DNA from 4 places in the Micromonospora sp. CA-263727 genome. Region 3 is predicted to be linked to each of the others. Evidence: riboswitches for the same ligand, from Rfam matches in the RefSeq annotation. Region 3 holds a riboswitch; each other region holds the start of a gene.
The links. A riboswitch is a leader RNA that binds a small molecule or an ion and turns the genes downstream of it on or off. The one in region 3 is predicted to bind cyclic di-AMP.

Region 1 (4,203 bases), 1.8 Mb from region 3:
GACCGTCGCCGACGTCGCGCTGCTCGACGAGCTGGACACGCTGCTCGGCAAGCCCGTGCGGCCGGCCCGCCCCCGGCGGGACCCGTTCCAGCTGGCCGGCGGGGTCCGCGAGCTGAGCACCTTCGCCGACCGGCAGCGAGCCGCCCGGCAGGCGGCCCGCGAACGCCCCGAGGACTACCGGGACTACGCCCATGTGGTGGTCGACGAGTCGCAGGACGTCTCGCCGATGCAGTGGCGGATGATCGGCCGGCGCGGGCGGCTGGCCTCCTGGACGGTGGTGGGCGACCCGGCGCAGACCGCCTGGACGGGCGATCCGCAGGAGCTGTCCCGGGCCCGGGACCAGGCGCTGGGCCGACGACGGCGGCACCGCTTCACGCTCACCACCAACTACCGCAACTCGGCGGAGATCTTCGCGGTGGCGGCGGCCGAGATCCGCCGGGCGTACCCGGACCTCGCGCTGCCGACCGCGGTCCGCTCCACCGGCGTCGACCCGATCGAGCTGGTGGTGCCGGCGGCGGAGCTGGAGACCAGCGTGGTGACGGCCGCGAGCGCCCTGATCGGCGAGGTCGAGGGCACGGTCGGCGTGATCACTCCGGTGCCGCGTCGGGGCGAGGTCGCCGCCTGGCTCGGCGGGCTCGGCGAGGATCGGCTCCAGGTGGTGACCAGCCTGGAGGCCAAGGGCATGGAGTACGACGGGGTGGTGCTGGTCGCCCCGAGCGAGATCCGCGCGGAGCCCGGCTCCGGCGTACGCACGCTCTACGTCGCCCTGTCCCGGGCCACCCAACGGCTCACCACGATCGACCCGACCGGCTGACCCGAACGGGCCGGGACCACCGGTTGCATACATAGCGATGTTGGCATAGATCTGCCTCCGGCCCGGCGGACGACGCAAGGTGTCTGCGTGGGCGCGGGTCATGACCACCACCACGCCGCGGTGTCGACCGCCGCGCACCGCCACTCCGGCCGGCTGTGGGCGGCGTTCGCCCTGCTCAGCACCCTGATGTTGGTCGAGGCGGGCACCGCCCTACGGACCGGCTCGCTGGCCCTGCTCTCCGACGCCGGACACATGTTCACCGACGTGCTCGGCATCGGGATGGCCCTGGCCGCCGTGGCCGCCACCCGCCGGGCCGGCACCGACCCGCAGCGCACCTTCGGGCTCTACCGCCTGGAGGTGCTCGCCGCGCTGGCCAACGCCGTGCTGCTCTCCGGCGTGGCGGTCTACGTGCTGGTCGAGGCGGTACGCCGGTTCGGCGACCCGCCCGAGGTGCTCGCCGGGCCGGTGCTGGTGGTGGCGGCGCTCGGGCTGCTCGCCAACGTGGTCGCCTTCGCGCTGCTGCGGCCCGGAGCGCAGGTGAGCCTCAACCTGCGCGGGGCGTACCTGGAGGTGCTGGCGGATCTGCTCGGCTCACTGGGCGTGATCGGGGCGGCGCTGCTGATCACGGTGACCGACTGGTGGTGGGCGGATCCGCTGGTCGCGGTCGCCATCGGCACGTTCATCCTGCCCCGCACCTGGCGTCTCGGCCGGGCGGCGGTACGGATCCTGGTGCAGGCCGCCCCGGAGCACCTCCAGGTCACCGCGGTGCACGACCGGCTGGCCGCGGTGCCCGGCGTGGCCGGCGTCCACGACCTGCACGTCTGGACGCTCACCTCCGGCATGGAGGTGGCCTCGGCCCACCTGACCATGGCGCCCGGCGCCGAGGTCGGCGCCGTGCTGGCGGCGGCCCGGACGGCGCTGCACGAGGACTTCCACATCGAGCACGCCACGTTGCAGATCGAGCCGGGAGCGAACCCGGGGGCCTGCGGAGCGGTCGAGTGGTAGTGAAACAATTACCATGAGTCACAATGGCTGCACCGGCCCCACCTGCACCGGTAGGCTCGGACCCGGCCTCCGCCAGGCGGCACCCACCGGTGCCGGCGGCGGCCGCCGCCTAATCGCCCGCCCGGGCGAACCGGGGAACCAACGTTCCTGGGGTGCATCCGCATACGCGGTAGGGATCTTCCGTCCCGAACCCGTCAGCTAACCCGGTCGGCGGCTGACGGAAGGACATGTGCATGCCAGCAGTGGCAACCGTGACACCGGCCGCCCGGACGGCGGCCCTGATCTCCGCGGCGCTCGCCCTCGCTCTGGGCGTCGCACTCGCCCCGTTCACCCCCGCCGCCGCGGCGCCGTCGGGGCTGCGCGCGGCGGCCCCCGCCGACGTGGGCGACGAGGGCGGCACCCCGGCGCTGCGCGCCCAGTTGGAGGCGGCCAGCAAGGGCTTCCTCGACGCCAAGTCCGCGCTCGACCGCTCGGTCAAGCGCCAGGGAGAGTTGGCCGACCAGCTCAAGACGACCGAGAGCCAGCTCACCGAACGCAGCGCCAAGGTCGCCCAGATCGCCGCGCAGGCGTACCGCAGCGGGCGGCTCGGTGCCGCGTCGGCGCTGCTCAACAGCGGTTCCCCGGCGGGCTTCATGGACCGGGCGGCGGCCTTGGACGCGGTGGCCGCCAACGAGGAACGGGCACTGCGCGAACTCCAGGCCACCCGGGACGAGATCAGCCGGACGAAGAAGGCTCTGGACGGCGAGGTCCAGGAGCAACGCAAGCAGGTGGCCGTGATGGCCAAGCGCAAGGAGCAGGCCGAGCGGGCGTTGACCGTGGCCGTCGAACGGGAGGAGGCGGCGGAACGGGCGCAGGCGGCGGAACGGGCCAACCGTGCTCCGGCGCGTTCCAGCGGGTCCAGCCCGACGGCCAAGCCCGCGCCCCGGAACTCGGACGGCTCCTGGCCGGCGGAGTCGTGCAGCGTCAACGACCCCACCCCGGCCAACGGCTGCATCACCCCGCGCACGCTGCACGCGCTGAACCAGGCCAAGGCGGCCGGCTTCACCCGGTACGTCTCCTGCTACCGCTCCGGCGGCTCCGGTGAGCACCCGAAGGGTCGGGCCTGCGACTTCGCGGCGCAGAAGAACGGCTTCGGGGGGGTCGCCACGGGCGGCGACCGGACGTACGGCAACAACCTGGCGGCGTACTTCGTGGACAACGCCGACCGGCTCGCCGTGCTCTACGTGATCTGGTACAAGCAGATCTGGCTGCCGAGCAGCGGGTGGCGGGCGTACAACAGCGGGCGGGGCGACCCGTCCAGCGACCACACCAACCACGTCCACCTGTCGGTGTACTGATCCCCGGCCGACGCCGGGTGGGTCGCCTTACCGAGCGGCCCACCCGGCGTCGTGCGTATGCGCTCAGGCGCCGGGCAGCACCTCGGGGGTCGCGGCGGCACCGGCGTAGTAGGGCTCCGGCGCGCCGAAGAGGCCGAGCAGGCCGGTCACCCAGAGCTGCCGGTGCACGAACCGGCTCGGCTGCGTGACGACCAGTCTCACGCCGCTGACCTCGGCGGTCTGGAAGCCGGCGACCATCGCGCTGATGCCCACCGAGTCGATGAAGGTGACCAGCCGCATGTTGAGCTCGATCCGGGCCGGACGCCCCTTGGCCAGCACCTCGGCAATGGCCTCTTTCACCTCGTACGCCGTGTCGACGTCGATCTCGCCCCTCGGGGCGATCTCGATGACACCACCGGGCCGAACCGTCTGCAGGATCGACAGGCTCACGCGAGCACCTCCACTCGCCCGTCCGACGGGCGCCTCATCAGTACGCGGGCCGCGACCGAGAGTATTCCTCCGACGGCCTCGGTCGCCACCCCTCGGGATGAGCAATTCGCGGACAGGGGCACGCCAAGTCGCCCACATCCGAACTTTTCATGCCCTACCACTCGACGTTAGCTCAATGCCTACGCCGACGAACCAGAGTAGCGGGCCGGTGCCAACCCGTCGGATATCCGGCGCACCGGCGTGCCTGCCGGAAACCCCGCCCGACCTGTGCACTCGGTTGTCCCGCGTTGACCCGGTGTGCCTAGCATCACGGATGACGGTACGACGAGAGGACGAGGTCATGCTCCGCAGACTTGCCACGCTGGCCGGCGCCGGCGCCCTGCTCGCTCTCGTGCTGGCCTGCGGGTTCGGCGGCGGGGACGATGACGACGACGATGACGACGACTTCGCCCGGGCGGTCGCGATCGTGTCCCACTGACCGGGACAGCCGGACTCGGCGTGGCCTGAACCGCCCGCCCGCGCCGGCACGCCGGCCCGCCGCCGGGGTTTGCGGCGGCATCCGGCGGGGCACAGCTCCGATGGCGAACGCCGCACGCCGGGCCACCCGCCGAGGTCTGA
Region 2 (4,203 bases), 380 kb from region 3:
CTACCTGGCGGTCGGCCTCGGCGGGGTGGCGGAACCGGCCGGCCGGGTTGAGGGTGTACTCGTTGCGCCGGCCGACACGGGTGCGGTGCAGGTAGCCACCCGCCTCCAGGTCGGCGACGATCGCCTGGGCGGCCCGTTCGGTCACGCCCACCTCGCTGGCGACGTCGCGTAGCCGGGCGGTGGGGTTGCGGGCGATGGCGAGCAGCACATGCGCGTGGTTTGTTAGGAACGTCCAGTTCCGGGTGCTTTCCCGCTCGCCTGTGCTCGCCATGCCCGCCATCGTATGACCTGCCCTTCGGGTTCTCCGGGCCGCGCCGTCCAGCGGCGTCCCCGTCCCACTCGTACGCAAGCGTCGAGGGATACATGAAATGCATATCACGCATAGCTTGACGCATCTTGCGTTGCGTGTGACGGTGATGGCAGCCCGCGACCGCCGTCGGCCGGGATGACCAGGCATTCCACCGAGAAGCGAGGTGTGGCCGGATGAGTCGACCCGGACCGATCGGCGCGCAGCCGGGGCCCGACCGCGAGTACCTCACCGCGGATCTACCCGGAGCCCCACAACTCGCCCTCGCCGAGCTGCTGGCCGGCAACCGGAGGTTCGTCACCGACGCGCTCCGGCATCCCAACCAGAACGCCGGGCGGCGGGCCGCCGTGGCGGCGGAGCAGCATCCCTTCGCGGTGATCGTGGGCTGCTCCGACTCCCGGTTGGCTGCCGAGATCATCTTCGATCGAGGGCTGGGCGACCTCTTCGTGGTCCGGACCGCCGGGCACACCGTCGGGCCCGAGGTGCTGGGCAGCGTGGAGTACGCGGTGGCGGTGCTGCGTACGCCGCTGGTGGTGGTGCTCGGGCACGACTCGTGCGGCGCCGTGCAGGCGGCCCGCGACACGGTGGCCACCGGCACCCCGCCGACGGGCCACCTAGGGGCCGTGGTCGACGCGGTGGTGCCAAGCCTGCGGCGGGCGCAGGCCGCAGGGGTGAAGGAACTGGACCGGATCGTGGACATCCACATCGCGCGGACCGTCGAGACGATGTTGGGCTCCTCCGAGACGCTCGCTGCCGAGGTGGCAGCCGGGCGGTGCGCGGTGGTGGGCATGTCGTACCGGCTCGCTGCCGGTGAGGTGCGGGCGGTGGCCGCGGAACCGGCCGGGCTGGCCGACACGGTGCCCGCCGCCTGAGAGACCGTCGGAGACCTCGGCGCGTACGGCGAGGGCCGTCCCACCGGATGGCGGAACGGCCCTCGAACATCTCGCGCTGGCGGACCCAGCGCAGACCGGCTCAGAGCAGTGACACGTGTACGTGGTCGGTGTGGTTCGACGGGCCGCTGTAGGCGCTCCAGCCGGTCGTCGGGAACCAGATCTGCCGGTTCCAGATCACGTAGTAGACGCCCAGCCGGTCGGCGTTGCGGACCAGGAAGGCCGCCAGGTTGTTGCCGTAGATCCGGGTGTCGTTGTTGTGCCAGGGGCTGAAGCCGCTGTTCTGCAACGACCAGTCACAGGCCCGGCCCTTGGGGTGCTCGAACTTGTCGCCCGGCCGGAAGCAGCCCACGAACCGGTTGAAGCCGGCCCGCTTGACCTCCTTGTACATGTGCAAGGTGCGCGGCGTGATGCAGCCCGACGTGGTCGGGTCCTTCTGGCTGCACGACTCGGACTTCCAGCCACCGTCCGCCGCCCGGTTGGGCCCGACCCGGGCGACCGGGGAGGTGGCCGCCACCAGGCCGCCGGTGAGGCCGGTGCCGCCGACCAGCCGGAGCGACTTCTCCGCCTCGCTCTTCTTGCGGGCCATGTCGTTGGTCAGCTTCTGCTGCTCGCGCACCTCGGCGTCGAGCGCCAGCTTGGCTTGCTGGGCGCGGAGCCGGACGGCGTTGACCTCGCTGAGCTTCTTGTCGTTGACCAGGTTCAGCTCGTCCAGCGCGGAGGCGCGGTCGATGAACGAGTCGGGGGCGTTGCTCTGCAGCAGCATGGAGATCGCGCCGACCCGACCCGTCCGGTACGACTGGGTCGCGATCTCCGCGACCTGCGGGGCGAGCGCGTCGAGGTCGGCCTGGGCGCGACGGACCTCGACGGCGAACTCAAGCTGCCGCTTCTTGGACTTCTCCAGCTTGTTCTTGGCCTTGGAGTAGTCCCGGTTGGTCGCCTCGATCAGATCGTTGAGCATCGGCGGGTCGTCGTCGTGCTCCGCCGGCTTGGGGGGTGTTGGCGCGGCCATCGCCGGCAGCGGGCCGGCGAACACGGCGCACGCGGCGAACACGGCCACCACGGGTGTCAACCAGCGGCGTAGGGGTGCCGTCACTGTCTTTCCCTTCCATCGACCGCCGACCGGGTTAGCTGACGGGTTCGGGACGGAAGTGGCCCCTACCGCTGTCGCGGATTCACCCCACGTACCTGGGTTCCCGGCTCGCCTCTGGGCGATTGGGCGGCGGCACCGCAGGCGCCGGTGCGCGCCTTCGGCGGTGACCGGCAGTGAGGTTACCCGACAGGCGATCGGGCGCTCTACGCCCCGAACCTGACTAGATGTGTCATTTCGTAATCGCGTTGAGTGACCAGCGACACCCTGGCCGGCCACATCGGCCGCGGCGGTCACGCTGAGGAGTGTCACCATGTGGTGTCCGTGCTCCTGTCCGGTTCGGGCCACCCCGACGGGGTGGCGGGGGCGGTGTTACGGGTGCGCGGTGTGCTGAGCGCGTGGAGCGCCTCGGCCCGGTCCGTCGCCGGCCGGGAAACCATGGGGGCGGCGGTCGGCCCGGCGCCGTCGGGCCTGCTGCGCGGTCCGCCACCGGCCGCGGCGCCGTCCGGACCCGGGCGTCGGCCGGCGGTGGTCACCAGCACGGCCAGTGCGGTGGTCAGCGGTACGGCGGCGATCAGCCCGAGCGTGGCCACCACGCTGCGGACGATCTCCTGGGCGAGGAACTCGCTGGTCAGGATCTGGCCCACCGCCCGGGAGTCGGCGGTGAGCAGGACCAGCAGGGGCAGCGACGCACCGGCGTACGCCAGGATGATGGTGTTGACCACGGAGGCGATGTGCGCCCGTCCGACCCGGGTGGCCGAGCGGTACAGCTCCCGGCGGGAGAAGTTCGGGTTGGCGTGGCCGAGTTCGGTGACCGCGGCGGCCTGGGTGACCGTGACGTCGTCGAGCACCCCCAGCGACCCGATGATGATGCCGGCCAGCAGCAGGCCGTGCAGGTCGACGTCGGCCCGGAACATGGACAGCGTGGTGGCGTCCTCGCTGCCGAAGCCGGTCAGATGGGTGGCCGCCGTCGCGGCCAGGCCGAGCAGCCCGGTGAGCACCAGGCTGCCGAGCGTGCCCAGCACCGCCACGGACGTCTGCGCGGACACCCCGTGGGTCAGGTACAGCACCACGAACATGATCAACGCCGCGCCGACGATGGCGACCACCAGCGGCGGCTGGCCGGCGGTGATGCCGGGCAGCACGAAGGTGAGCAGGATGGCGAAGCTGGCCGCCAGGCCGGCCAGGGCGGCCAGTCCGCGCAGCCGCCCGAAGGCGACGATGGCGGCGGCGAAGAGCACCGCGAGCCACACCAGCGGCTTGCCGCGCTGGTGCTCGGCGATGTTGTAGGTGCTGATCGACGGATCCGCCGGGTCGATCAGCGGGACCACGATGACGTCGTCACCGACGCTGACCCGGGGCGCGCCGGGTCCGGCCGGGATGGGCGTCTGCACCTCCTGGCCCGAGTCCGGGCCGCCCTGCATCCGTACGGTGACCGTGCCGCACGGCCCCTGCGCCGTCGTCGGGGTGCCCTCCGGGACCAGCGGGTTGGGCGGGCAGGATTCGGTCACCACCTGGGTGACCGTGCCGTGGTAGCGGGGCGCGGCGTCGGTGGCCTCCGGACGTGGCGCGTCCCGGGGCCAGAGCGCCAGGGCGGCCACCAACGTGGCGAGGAAGAGGGGAACCACCGTCACGACGAGGATCCGCCGCACCCCGGGCGGGGTGGGCGGAGCGGAACGGGTGTGGTCGGCGCCCAATTCAGTGTCTCCCAACGATTCCCAAACGGAGTACGTGCCGGCGGGCGAGTCGGTTCAGCGTCGCCGTACGGCCGTCGCGACGGGCGGCATGGGCCGACCGGAAGTGGCGAGATGGCTGCGTACCGTGAGTCGCCGGCCGGCGCTCGACGGCCGCCGGGCAGTGGCGGCGGAGGTTCGTGCCCGGCGGAGGGCGCGGGCCGGGCGGCACGGATTTCGGCA
Region 3 (4,203 bases):
CGAAGCCCGGGCCGTACTGCTGGAGGAGAAGGCGGATCCCGTCGGCGAGCCGGGGCTCGTCGGCGGCGAAATCGGACCAGGAAGCCATGCCGACATCCTATCGAACATATGTTCTAGAGAGGTAGTCCGACACGCAGGTCACGCGTACCGCTATGGTGTGGCGATGCTGCTCTCCGACCGCGACCTGGTCTCCGAGATCAAGGCGGGCGCCCTGGCGTTGGAGCCGTTCGAGCCCACGCTGGTGCAGCCGTCCAGCATCGACGTACGCCTGGACAAGCTGTTCCGGGTCTTCAACAACCATCTCTACACACACATCGACCCGGCGACCCGGCAGGACGACCTGACCTCGCCGGTCGAGGTGCCCGACGGCGAACCCTTCGTGCTGCACCCGGGCGAGTTCGTGCTCGCCTCCACGTTGGAGGTCATCTCCCTCGGTGACCAGCTCGCCGGCCGGCTCGAAGGTAAGTCCAGCCTGGGCCGACTCGGCCTGCTCACCCACTCCACCGCCGGCTTCATCGACCCCGGCTTCTCCGGCCACGTCACCCTGGAACTGTCCAACGTGGCCAATCTGCCGATCACCCTCTGGCCCGGCATGAAGATCGGCCAGCTCTGCATCTTCCGGCTCTCCTCGCCCACCGAGCACCCCTACGGCTCGGCCGTCTACGGCTCGCGCTACCAGGGCCAGCGCGGCCCGACCCCAAGCCGGGCGTGGCAGAACTGGCGCACCTGGCCGACCCGCTGACCCCGGCAGCCGCCAGGGCCGGCAGCGCCGTGGGCCGCAGGGCGGGTGGGCCGCGGTCGGCGGGGCCCGCGCTGTGGCCCCGCCGACCGATCCGGGTACGCCTCAGAGGCTGTCGGGACACCGCGCGACGGCTGCGGCGGGCCCAGCCGCCTCGCTCGCCCCGGGGTTCCCGACAGCCTCTCAGCCGGGGCGGCCGAAGCTGTGGATGGGGCCGAGATCCAGGCGTTTCATCTTGACCGGCTGGCCCGCGCGGGAGGCGTGCACCACCCAGCCCCCGCCGACGTACATCCCGACGTGGTGCAGGTCCCGGTAGTAGAAGACCAGGTCACCCGGGCGCAGGTCGCCCCGGCTGACCGAGGCGGTGACCTGCCGCTGCCGCGCCGCGTTGTGCGGCAGCGTCACTCCGGCACGCGCCCACGCGGCCAGCGTCAGCCCGGAGCAGTCGTACGCGTCCGGCCCCTCGGCACCCCAGGAGTACGGCTTGCCGATCTGGGCGCAGGCGAAGGTGACCGCCTTACCGGCCGGCCCGCCCGGATATCCCGCCGGGCAGGGGGCCGGTCGCTGCGGGCCGCCAGCCCCGTCGTCGTACGCCCGCTGCCGCAGGCGTTGCAGCCGGTCGATCTCGGCGTCGATCTGCCGTCGCTTCGTCGCGAGGTCGGCCTCGGTGCGGGCGAGTTGCCCGATGGTCCGGTCCAGCCCGGCCTTGGTGCTGGCGAGTTCGTCGCGCAGCGCGCTGGCCTCCTGGACGTCCTGCTGCTGGTAGCGGGCGTAGCGGTCGAGCACGCCGAGTTGCTCGACGACCTCACCGGGCGACCGGCTGCCGAGCAGGGTGTTGACGGCGCGGACCGTCTCGCCCTTGTAGGCCCGCGCGGCCAGCGCGCCGACCCGGTCCATCGCCTCGTCCACCTGACGTTGTAGTGGCGCGATGCGGGCGGCCAGTTCGTCGGCCTGCCGCCGCTTCGCGGCCAGGTCCTGACGGGTGGCGTTGTGCCGTTCGATGACGGGTTCGAGCCTGTTCCAGTCCTCGTCGATCTGGCGCTCGATGTCGGCGACCGTCGGGTCGGCGTGTGCCGCCGTGGCGCCGCCGGCCAGGATCATGGCTGCGGCGGCGAGTGCGGCGAGCGTGTTGGTGCAGCGGTACCAGCGGGAACGCGGCTCAGCCGTCGTCGGGCCGGGCATCGCCGGCCGCTGCGACGGTGGCCGCGGGGCATGGTGTGCCACCGGGCTCCGTACTCCTTCTTCCCATACCGCCTACCGGGTTAGCTGACGGGTTCGGGCGGGAAGGGGACGCCCTACCGCGACCTTCGCGGATTCACCCCGGATACCTGGGTCCCCGGCTCGCTCGGATGCGACTCGGCGGTGTCGGACCGTTACCGCCCCGGGTGGGCGGATCTACCAGCGGGCCGACGATTGCCCAGCGTAGGGACGATCGCCGTCAATACGCAACAGAATCGCGCCATCACTCTCGGTGCTTAAATCTGACAAAGGGGAAGGCCCCCGGTCGCTTGACCGGGGGCCTTCGTTCGTTCCTGTGTGACCGCTCAGCCGGGTCGGCGGAAGCCGGCGACCGGCATGGTGGTGATGGGCGAGACGTTGACCGGCTTGCCCGCCCGGGGCGAGTGCACCATCTGGTTGTTGCCCAGGTAGAGCCCGACGTGACTCAGGTCGCTACGGAAGAAGACCAGGTCGCCGGGGCGGGCGTCGGCCCGCGCGATGGCCTTGCCCTCGTTCCACTGCGCGCCGGTGAAGTGCGTGAGGTAGATGCCGGCGGCCTTGTAGGCGTACTGGGTCAGCCCGGAGCAGTCGAACGAGTTCGGTCCGGTGGCGCCCCACACGTACGGCTTGCCGACCTGCTCGCAGGCGACCTTGATGGCGGTCCGGGCGGCCGCGCTGACCACGCCGTTGATGGTCGGGCAGTTGGTCGTCTTGACCGTGGTCACCGGCAGCGAGCGCTCAAGCCGCTTGATCTCGACGTCGATCTTCTTCTTCTTGGCCGCCAGCTCCTTCTCCTGCTTCTCCTGGGAAGCGATCAGAGTGTCGAGCTTGGCCTTCTGGTCGTCGTACTTCTTGCGGACCTTCATCACGCCCTCAAGCTGCCGGCGCTCCTCCTCCGCCAGCCGGTTGAGGAAGGCCATCTGTTCGCCGAGCGTGTCCGGCTTCGCATTGAGCAGGACCGCGCCGAGATCCTGCGAGGGGCCGGTGATGTAGTACCGGGACGCCATGTCGGCCACCCGGTTCATCGCCAGCTCGGTCTCCAGGGCCAGCGGCTGGATCTTCTTCTCCAGGCTGGCCGACTTCTGGCGGTTGACCCTCAGCTGGGCCCGCACCTTGTTGTACTGCTCGATGGTGGGCTCCAGCTGCCGCCACTGCTTGTCAATCTGCGCCTCGATCTCGTCGACCGAGGGTGCGGCGTACGCCGGGGCGGCGAGCAGGCCAGCGCCGACCGCAGCGGCGGCGACCAGAACGACCAGACCGCGGACGGCCCGGCGTAGGCCGCCTGGACGGCTGACACGTCCGGGCACGTGACGATGGAGGGGCATGGTTGCCACCGACTCCTTTGCGACCGACCACCGGGCGTCTCGCAAGCGGTAGGGGGCGAGACAGACGACCCACGGCAGCCGGTGCCCAACATTAGGGAAGGCGCGGTCCGGAATCAAGGAGACCATCGGCTTATTCACCTTTGCGCGACCGATCGCACACAAAGGGTGTCGACCATTCCGTTATAGTTACGTACGCCAATATAAAACAGGACGCGGCGACACCGGTCATGGTGTCGCCGCGGGCCTGCGTACGTCGCTGGTCAGCCGGCGACCGGCTCGCCCTCCTCGGCCTCCTGGGCCGGCTCGGGCTTGACCGATCGGAGCAGGACGCTGGCCACGTCGACCACCTCGACCTGCTCGCCGGCACCCTTGCCATTCACACCGTCGTTGAGCATCGTCGAGCAGAACGGGCAGCCGACGGCGACCGTCCTGGCCCCGGTGGCCATGGCCTCCTCGACCCGGTCCACGTTGATCCGCTTGCCGATCCGCTCCTCCATCCACATCCGGGCGCCACCGGCGCCGCAGCAGAAGGAGCGCTCGCTGTTGCGCGGCATCTCGGTGATCTCGCCGTTGCCCAACGCGCTGCCCAGCACCTCGCGCGGCGGAGCGAAGACCCGGTTGTGCCGGCCGAGGTAGCACGGGTCGTGGTAGGTCACGCCGCCGTCGACCGGCTGCACCGGAGTGAGCCTGCCGGTGGCGACCAGGTGCGCGAGCAGCTGGGTGTGGTGCACCACCTCGAACTCGCCGCCGAGCTGGCCGTACTCGTTGCCCAGCGTGTTGAAGCAGTGCGGACAGGTTGCGACGATCTTGCGCTTGGCCCGCTCGCGGCCCTCGAACGCCTCGTTGAGGGTCTCCACGTTCTGCTGGGCGAGCATCTGGAAGACGAACTCGTTGCCGATCCGGCGGGCCGGGTCACCCGAG
Region 4 (4,203 bases), 2.0 Mb from region 3:
AGTCTGCCAGCGCCCGAGAGCAGCGGCGATACCGGCGACCGGCACCCGACACCGGGCGACGCTTCGGCGACCGGTCCGCCGCCGGGATGTCGGCCTCGCGGCAACCGTCCTGATTGTCCCGTCAGGGCCTCACCATGATCAGGATGAATATACAGTGTGCCCGAGCGGTGGCGCGGGGACGCCATCCCACCATCGACAGGAGTACGCGTTGCATCTCAGGAATCGGTCGGGCTGGATGACTGCCACGGTGGCCGTAACGCTGCTCGCGCTTGCCGCGCCGACCTCCTCCGCCGCCGCCGTGAGAGTGGACGAGAGCGCGGGCACCGCCGCGGCTGCGGATCGGGTCCTCCGGGTCTACAACAACAACATCGAGAACCTGGTGGTGAACAACTCCGACGGGACCTGCACGCGCGTCTCCGGGCCGGACCAGCTCACCTCGATGCTGGTGGACGACAACGGGCAGAAGGGCACCTCCGGAGTGGCCGCCCCCGACCTGCTGATCGTGCAGCAGGTGCGCGGCACCGGTCAGGCCGAGGCGTACGCGAACCAACTGGGCACGAAGTTCGGCTACCCGGCCGGCACCTATCGCGCGATCGTGGCCTGGACCGACCCGGAGCCGTGGGGCAGCACGCACAAGTGCAGCGACCAGTCCCTCGGCGACCTGAAGAAGAAGCAGACCAACGCCATCATCTGGAACAGCCGTACGCTGGACCTCGCCTCGGGTGACATCTCGAAATACTGGAGCGCGGGCTGGCTGAAGCCGGGCACGGCCTACAACAGCGGCGCCGGCTGCACGCTCTACAAGCCGCCGAACAACGACGACGGCGCCACCAACGCCCACAAGTGGAAGCGCACCAGCGCCATCGCCGCCCGGTTCACCATCAAATCGACCGGGACCAGCGTCTTCGCCGCCACCATGCACCTGCCGGAGCAGAACCGGCAGAACGCCTGTGCCGGGGACGGCACCACCGGCATCAGCAACACGGGCATCCACATCGGCGCGGACGCGACCAGCCTGATGAACAACTCGACGATCCGGATCGTCGGCATCGACGCGAACCGGACGGGCATCGCCGCGAACACCCTGGGCGGCTCCGGCATGACCGGCTACGGGTCGAAGGCGACCAGCGGCTCCAGCAAGATCGATTACATCTTCATCAGGGGCGACGTGCAGCCGTCCAGCATCGACCACACCGTGGCCGGCACCAGGTCGAACCACATGGCGCTCTACGGCTTCATCAACTACTGACCACGCCGGCCAGCACACCGATCGGGGCCAGCACACCGATCAGGGGCACCGCACCGACCGGGGCGCCCGGACCGAAAGGTCCGGACGCCCCGCCGTCGTCGAACAGGACGAGTCGATCAGGCGGAGTAACCGCGGGTGGCCGCCCAGTTCGCCAGATCGATGGTGCTCATCCAGTACGAGTAGTACGACGGGTCGGCCGAGTCGGCGATCTTCACCTGCCGGCCCTCGTCGTCGTAGCCCACCACGGCGATGTAGTGGCCGCCGGGGAAGGAGTGCCAGCCGCCGTCGGTGTCGGTGGCGCTGCCGGCGACGTTGACCACGACAGCCCGCCCGGCGCTGAGGGCGGCCACGACGTCGGCCTGGAGCTGGTCCATCTGGGCCGAGGTGGCGGAGCCACCACGGATCATCGTGGTCTTGTAGGGGCTGCCCTTGACCGTGGCGTTCAGCACGCGGGTGGTGTCCTCGGCCGAGTTGGTGCCGGCGTACGTGGTGCCGAGCTGGCCGGCCAGGGTGTCCTGGTCACGATCGATGCCAGCGGCGCTGAGCGCGTTGCGCACCGCGGCCGGGCCGCAGTAGTAGCCGGTCGTCTGGGCCTGGTAGTCGTAGTCGAGGACCTTCGACGTCGGCGGCTTCGACGCCGCCTTCTTACTGGTCACGTCCGGGTCCGGCGCGGCCGAGCTGGCCTGCGCCGACGGCGAGGCGGCGGCGCTGGCCGGTGCTGCGGAGCTGGCCGGAGCCGCGCTGCTCGGCGCAGCGGTCGACGGGGCCGCCACGACCCGGGCGTCCCCGCGGGACGCTGCGGTGTCGCTTCGCAGCTCGGCGACGGCGGTCGTGGTCTGCGCGGTGGCCGGGGCGTCCTCGGTGCTGGCGAGCAGGGCACCAGCGCCGGAGGCGACGACCAGTGCCGCCGCCGACGCGGCGACGACCTGGTACGGACGTTCGGTGGCCAGCCGACGGAGCTGACGCTTGAAGGTGTGCTTCACGGAATCCTCCACGGGGCTCGGGGTGAGCGGCGCACCGGCTCCGGCGGTCGAGTCGGCAGGGTCACCGACGACCACCCGAGTACGCGGATGGGCCGTTCAACGGGGTGCGCCCGGGCTACCGGGCGGCGGCGGTGGGCCGGTATCAGCTCGCGACCACTGGGCCGGCGAGCGCGGGCACCGCGGTGCCGTGGAGGCAGGGGAACAATGGGGGGATCGAAATGTGCTGCACGAAGTAAGCACTCCTTCCGACACCGCCGACCGGGTTAGCTGACGGATTCGGGCGGGAAGATCGCCCTACCGCGGGCCGAGGCTCGCGGATTCACCCCAGTGGTGCAGTGGGTCCCCGGTTCGTGAGATCACGATTGAGCGGGTCGATGCGGCGTCGCCTCTTGCGATCGGTTACCGCACCGGACGGGCCGACACTACTGGCCGGTCATGACCCTGCCAACCCGGCGTGAGCTGCTTAAACATGATCCAGAAGAGTTTTTTTCGGGCGTTCGGGAACTGTCGTCGCTCAATGGGATGCGCGGCCATCCGGGCACCTTGAGGCGACAACCGGACCGGCCGTAAACAATTGTCCGGAAATTGCGGCAAGCATCCGCCGACTTACACCAGATGACCGTTTTTCCCGGCCCTGTGACCGGGCTCACCGAATCCCCGGCAGCCCCGGCGCGTGCGCTCAACCGACCCGGGCCGGTCGCCAGCGCAGGATCGCGGCCGGGCGGCCGACGGCGACCCGGCGCAGCGCCGGCAACCGGTTCGGCCGGAGCTGCTCCGCGGCGGCGTACGCCTCGGCGGAGAGGACGCGGGCCGCGTCGGCGGCGACCTCGGCAGCTCGCCACGCGGCGCGCTCCCGTTCGGCGGCGGCCCGATAGACGGCCAGGCGGCCGTCGCGTACCACCCGGGCGAGGAGGATCTCCTGCTCGGCCGGGTGCCGGCGGGGATCCCAGCCGGCCCGGCGGGCGAGCACGTCGCTGAGCTGACGGGCCGACAGGTCTCCGCGCCAGTGGGCGACCATCGCGGCCCGGTGCAGCCAACGCTCCCGGGCGGCGTACTCGGCGGGGGTGTGGGGCGTGCGGGGGGCGGGCAGCGCGGCGACGGCGGAGAGCCTCCGGGCCGTGGACTCCGCCTCGTCGTACCCGGCCCAGGCGCGGTCGAGCTCGGCCTGGGCGGCCCGCCACGCGTCCCGCCGCCGGGCGGCATTCTGCCCGGCGCCGGCCGCCGCCACCGCCACCTCACCGGCGTAGCGACGCAGGTCGGCCGCGGCGGTCGCGGCGGGGTCCTCGACCGGGTCGGCGGGCTCGCCGTCGTCCGGCCGGGCCGACTCGGGCCGGGCGACCAGGGCGGCGAGTACGCCGAGCGCGAGCACGAGCAGGACCGACCAGATGGCGGCGGCCCGTGGCACCTCGATCAGGAACTGGTAGACGACTGCGCTCTCCATGGCGTACCTCATCGGCCGGTTGGTACGGGTGACGACGACTCGTGCGGACCCGGACCGTCTCGTGGCCGCGCCACGGGGTTCGGGTACAGCGGTGGGGCGATGCATCGGAAGGGATGGGTCCCGGTCACGGTGGCCCGTCTCCAAGGCGTCCGGCCGGACGGTGGTGGTCACCAGGACAACCGCGCTGGACGGCCGGTCACCGCCGCCGGAGAGGCGACGGGATCAGGAGCGGGGCGGGCCGCGTGCGGGGTCGGCGCCCGGGGCGAGCACCGGAAACGCCGACGCGACCGGGGCGGCGGGGCCGCCGGTGGTGGATGGCCGGAGCGGGGTGGGCACCGCGGGGGGCACCGCGATCGCGACGTCCAGGTCGGTGCCGGCGGTCACGCCCTGCGCCAGGTGATCGACCGGCGCGTAAAGCGCGGCCGGCTGCCACCCGGTGTGCGCCTGCGGCGCGACGGTAACGGCCGGTCGGCCGGAGGCCGCGTCGAACCGGCCGGAGGCCGCTGTGTCGGGCTGCCCGGCGGGCCCTG

Region 1: linked by a shared signal. The riboswitch ahead of ACQPYA_RS24105 (coiled-coil domain-containing protein) and the one ahead of ACQPYA_RS01155 (NlpC/P60 family protein) in region 3 are both predicted to bind cyclic di-AMP.
Region 2: linked by a shared signal. The riboswitch ahead of ACQPYA_RS02935 (coiled-coil domain-containing protein) and the one ahead of ACQPYA_RS01155 (NlpC/P60 family protein) in region 3 are both predicted to bind cyclic di-AMP.
Region 4: linked by a shared signal. The riboswitch ahead of ACQPYA_RS10190 (C39 family peptidase) and the one ahead of ACQPYA_RS01155 (NlpC/P60 family protein) in region 3 are both predicted to bind cyclic di-AMP.

The regions. Positions count from the first base shown of each region.
Region 1 is NZ_CP192031.1:5,532,386-5,536,588, forward strand. It holds gene ACQPYA_RS24095 (HelD family protein) at 1-814, shown strand, start outside; gene ACQPYA_RS24100 (cation diffusion facilitator family transporter) at 902-1,819, shown strand; cyclic di-AMP (ydaO/yuaA leader) riboswitch at 1,916-2,048, shown strand; gene ACQPYA_RS24105 (coiled-coil domain-containing protein) at 2,053-3,156, shown strand; gene ACQPYA_RS24110 (STAS domain-containing protein) at 3,220-3,585, opposite strand; gene ACQPYA_RS24115 (hypothetical protein) at 3,899-4,063, shown strand.
Region 2 is NZ_CP192031.1:632,595-636,797, forward strand. It holds gene ACQPYA_RS02925 (helix-turn-helix transcriptional regulator) at 1-280, opposite strand, end outside; gene ACQPYA_RS02930 (carbonic anhydrase) at 484-1,179, shown strand; gene ACQPYA_RS02935 (coiled-coil domain-containing protein) at 1,280-2,293, opposite strand; cyclic di-AMP (ydaO/yuaA leader) riboswitch at 2,298-2,429, opposite strand; gene ACQPYA_RS02940 (YibE/F family protein) at 2,596-3,984, opposite strand.
Region 3 is NZ_CP192031.1:250,087-254,289, forward strand. It holds gene ACQPYA_RS01145 (pyridoxamine 5'-phosphate oxidase family protein) at 1-88, opposite strand, end outside; gene dcd (dCTP deaminase) at 164-742, shown strand; gene ACQPYA_RS01155 (NlpC/P60 family protein) at 923-1,963, opposite strand; cyclic di-AMP (ydaO/yuaA leader) riboswitch at 1,976-2,111, opposite strand; gene ACQPYA_RS01160 (NlpC/P60 family protein) at 2,284-3,282, opposite strand; gene ACQPYA_RS01165 ((Fe-S)-binding protein) at 3,543-4,203, opposite strand, start outside.
Region 4 is NZ_CP192031.1:2,236,518-2,240,720, reverse strand. It holds gene ACQPYA_RS10195 (hypothetical protein) at 236-1,249, shown strand; gene ACQPYA_RS10190 (C39 family peptidase) at 1,366-2,244, opposite strand; cyclic di-AMP (ydaO/yuaA leader) riboswitch at 2,470-2,611, opposite strand; gene ACQPYA_RS10185 (hypothetical protein) at 2,912-3,685, opposite strand; gene ACQPYA_RS10180 (hypothetical protein) at 3,896-4,203, opposite strand, start outside.